DNA from 2 places in the Corynebacterium kutscheri genome. Region 1 is predicted to be linked to the other one. Evidence: riboswitches for the same ligand, from Rfam matches in the RefSeq annotation. Region 1 holds a riboswitch; the other holds the start of a gene.
What was found. Region 1 has a riboswitch for cobalamin ahead of UL82_RS04000 (ABC transporter substrate-binding protein). Riboswitches for the same ligand answer to the same signal wherever they lie in the genome.
Positions count from the first base shown of each region.

Region 2: another riboswitch for cobalamin. It lies ahead of UL82_RS04695 (energy-coupling factor ABC transporter permease); the one in region 1 lies ahead of UL82_RS04000 (ABC transporter substrate-binding protein).

Region 1 covers NZ_CP011312.1:865,699-867,903, forward strand. The annotation lists gene UL82_RS03995 (YkvI family membrane protein) at 1-479, shown strand, start outside; cobalamin riboswitch at 765-961, shown strand; gene UL82_RS04000 (ABC transporter substrate-binding protein) at 1,182-2,205, shown strand, end outside.
Region 2 covers NZ_CP011312.1:1,018,274-1,020,478, forward strand. The annotation lists gene UL82_RS04685 (energy-coupling factor transporter transmembrane component T family protein) at 1-157, opposite strand, end outside; gene UL82_RS04690 (energy-coupling factor ABC transporter substrate-binding protein) at 159-494, opposite strand; gene UL82_RS04695 (energy-coupling factor ABC transporter permease) at 498-1,214, opposite strand; cobalamin riboswitch at 1,267-1,445, opposite strand.

The sequences.
Region 1 (2,205 bases):
TGGCTGCCTGGTTACGTGGATTTAGTCAGATCAAAGAAGAAGCACAGCGTCGAGCCCGAGTTCGAGCACTACTAAGTTTGCGTCTGCGCCCAGATCGTCACTACACCGCAGAAAATGCTGAAGAATTGGGGGCAATTATGCAGGAATCCAATCTAGAAGATGAGGAACTTTTCGATACTGCTTTAAATGAAGTTTCTCAAAGTCTTGATAGTGATGGTGAAGTGCACTTTAGCTTAGACGAGTTTGAATCTGATGAATATCAGGTTGAAGAGTTAACCGATACAACCAGTTTTGTCTCCGAAGAAGATTTACCTGATGAGGCGTTAGTCGAGGAAGATGAGCAACTCGGTGGAGAAGAAATACATTCTGCGGAATATCATATGACCGACGCGCAAGGCCAAGTGGTGGAGTTTACTGTCCATGGCGAGCCTGAGCGTGGACAGGTTCCGGTAGCCGATAGTAATAAGGAAAAGTTTTAATCCTGATAAGAGCTCAATATTACCCCTTTAAGTGGTGAGGATTAGCTCACTTTTTATTACGCCCTTACGTACTTGTAAACGCAATTTGGATTGCGTTTTAAGCTGTTGGGGGTATTTTTTACCGGATTTTTGTTAAAAAATACCCCTGAATATAGAACTACAAGATTTGTACTTATCCACCCGTTTTCAGTTAATAAATAGTTGAAAACGGCCACTTTTACACAAACTGAGGTACCTTTGTAATGTTGGCATGTAACGGTACCGATATGTTATCAGTATCGCATGCTAGCGCATGAGTGCTCTGGTGCATTGATCAGCCTAGAGAGAATTCGGTGAAAATCCGAAGCGGTCCCGCCACTGTTAAAAGGAAGCATACGCACAAGAAAGTGATCATAAGCCACTGGCTTTAATTAAGCTGGGAAGGCAGTGGGTATGTGTTTGACCTTTAAAGCCAGGAGAACTGCTGGAGCACTATCGAGATCTTAGGATAAGAGTTTGTCTTGGGGATCGACTTTTTATCGCTTAGTGGTGCGTGGAAACACTATTAAGTAGATGATTAGACGGTGCTATCTTCAGCAAGACAGCTTGTGTACGTGGTGGTTCTTTCTAATGATGCTCGACAAAATGCGCGGCACTGGAGCAAGGGGAGTGCCTGCGCATTTTTCTTTGCCCAGTTCACATTTTGAACTAGTGGGAGAAAAAATGAAGAAGTCAATGAAGGCTATCACCGCAGTTGTTATAAGTGCTGCGGTAGCGCTGAGCGCTTGCAGTGTCGAAGACGTCAGCTCAAATAGTGATGGCAAACACCTTAATCTAGAGCTTGTTTATCATGCGAACACCGAAGATCCACACTTGGTAGCTTATCCTTTTTTCTTAAATTCGGGTGCCTTAGAAACTTTGGTGGCTGTTAACCCAGATACTAAAGAAATTGAACCAAAGCTAGCTACTTCCTGGGAAAGCGAAGATGCACAACATTGGACTTTTCAAATCCGGGAAAATGTAACTTTTCATAATGGCACCGCATTGGATGCCGAGGTAGTTAAAGCAAATATTGAGTCTGCTATTGCCGCTAATCCAGCATTAGCTAAAACTCTTAATATTGAGTCAATGACTGCCCAGGGGCACAAACTAGAGATCACCACAACTACTCAGTATGCTTCGTTACCATCGCAATTTGCTCATTACAATGCGGTGATAGTTGATCCTAATGCTAATGAAAGCTACCCAGTGGGTACCGGAGCGTTTAAGTTCACGAGTTTTTCAACGACTGGTGATTCCGAATTAGTGCGTTTCGAGGACTACTGGGATGGCATTGCACGACTAGATTCAGTCACCCTGAGCGCGAATGAGGATGTGAATTCCCGGCTATTAGCATTACAGTCCGGTCAGGTAGATATTGCGCATCGGTTAAGTCTGGAAAATATTGATTCATTGCGCAACATTGCCGGTATTGAGGTCGAAACCGTCCCTGGAACTCGTACCTATGACTTAATGTATAACCTAGCTGGTAGTACTAATGGGGAACTTTTTAATAAACTTGAGTTCCGCAAAGGCATTGATGCTTTACTTGATCGCGAATCTATGGTTAATACCATTTTGAAGGGCAATGGCGAGATTGGAACCAGCCCTATGCCGGAAGGATTCCCAGTAACTCCAGATGTTGTAAAGCCTGTTTATGGAGAATCTGAGGCGCGTGCTTTCTTTGAAGCCGCAGGGGTGAGTTTTG
Region 2 (2,205 bases), 150 kb from region 1:
ATATCAAAGCGATAAGAATGCAAGCTAAGAGGCTAAATCCCTGCCACGAGTGCATAATAATGCTTAGAATAGTTAATCCGAAGAAGAGGACTGTCTTTTCTAAAATATGAACCTGTGCCCAAGGGCTTTTCGACGCGGCTTGCTCTAGTGGGTTCATTCTAGTTTTCTGAAGTACTTATTATCGCTTCAACAGCTGAGTCTTCGGCGTTCTTGCGTCCACGAAATACGCCCAGGGCATAGCCTAGAAAACCGGCTCCCAATGCTGCTTGAAGAGCAAATAATCCTGATTCTACTTCACCGGGAAGCTCACCAATAAGTGGTTCAAACCAGGGCTCATAATCTGGGTTTTCTTCGGCGATAAGTGTTTCAGCTGTGGCATCGGTACCAGCAAAAGGCTCTTCAATATCTTCACTACCAAGGTTAAAGAACATAGGGAAAGCTGCAAGAAGTGCAATGAGACCGATAAACAGAAAAGTTGTTGTTCTTTTACTCATGATTTACACGCCTTTGGTAGTACTAGTGGTTATTTTTGGATCGACGGCTTTTTCAGGTGTGTGAGGTGTAAAAATAAATCCCAATACCTTGAGTTCCTTATCCGCAATAACACGAAGAGAGCGGAAAATCATGACCGTAATGAGAGCTTCAATAATTGCAAGCGGCAGTTGCGTCGGTGCGTAAAGAGCAAGGAAAGTCGCGAAGGCATTTCCGATACCTGCTCCATGGTGCGCGAGGGAAAGCTGAAGCGCTGTCATAACGTAGGTAGATAAATCAGCGATGAAAGCGGCAGCAAAGACTGCGACGTCAAAGCCTGAACCTAATTTTCGGCTGAGTAAAAAGATTCCATAACCAGCGTAGGGGCCAATAATAGCCATAGAGAAAATATTTGCGCCCAGAGTTGTAATACCGCCATGTGCAAGTAAAAGTGCTTGGAAGAGTAAAACGATGCTACCCATAAAGGCCATAACAGGTGGTTTAAATAGAACTGCTCCTAATCCGGTACCCGTAGGATGTGAAGAGGAACCAGTGACTGATGGAATTTTGATTGCCGAGAGAACAAAGCTAAATGCACCAGCAGCGCCTAAAAGTAGGCCCGTTTCTGGGTGTTCTTTTAGTTGCGTACGCACTCGATTGGCGCCATAGACCACAAACGGAGTTGAAGCGGCTGCCCATGCAACGCAATGGGTGACCGGAAGAAATCCTTCTGCAATGTGCATAGGAAAACCAGATCTTTCTTTAGTGACAAAGGTATGCACCTCGCATACCTGGATGAATATGTCCGTTGCGGCAAGGGTTTCCTGGCTTCTACCTTGAGGGATACCCCAAGTGCCTTTCCCTTCCTATCGAATATCGACAGTGGTATATGAAAGACTAAAAATACAGTGGCGAGGGCCGCTGCCGGATTTTCACTGGCATTCCCACTTAAAACCGTAACAACTGAACAATAGAGTGTTATTAGTGCGTAGGAGGAAAAATTGATGTTTTATGGTGAAGCTCACTGACAATGTGGGTATTTGTGTACACGCTTAGCTGATATCACATGCAATGTGGGACTTTATTGCTCAAGAAGATTTTAAGGGTTAGTTAAGTTTTGATAATGATGATTGTTATTTGTGTAAAAAAATGTTGTGACCTGTGGATTTGTGTTGTTGGGAAGTCGTGTGTAACTTTGTTCCAGTCGCCGCGAGCACCACACAACACAAACAAGGTTGTGTGAAACAAACACGGTGGCAACAATAAAAATTTTTTCCCAAAGAAAAACGAAACTTGACAATAACAGGAAAAGTTTTGTAAGGTTTTTCTTCGCTGCAATTACTTAAACTTTTTTAAAGTGACTGTAGTACAGCATTTCACCTTATTACAGCAAGCATTGTTTGTTGTGTGGTGGGTGTGGGTTGTTTGAGAACTCAATAGTGTGCCAAATCATTTGTTACAACATGTAACACACAGAATCTAGTGATTAATGATGAATGCTGAATAAGTGTTTGTGTTTGGTCATTGTGTTGTGTGTTATTGTTTTTTGTTTTACACATATTTTCTTTTTCTTATCACGTATTCACATATGTGTTTATTGTGGTGGGGGATAATGGTTTTTGTTTTTACGCCTGATACTGTGGTGATCAGATGTCACTGATGGTGTTGTGGTGTGACCGGCAAGTGACCATGATTTGTTTTCTTGTTTCTTATCTTTTTTCTTCAATATAGTTT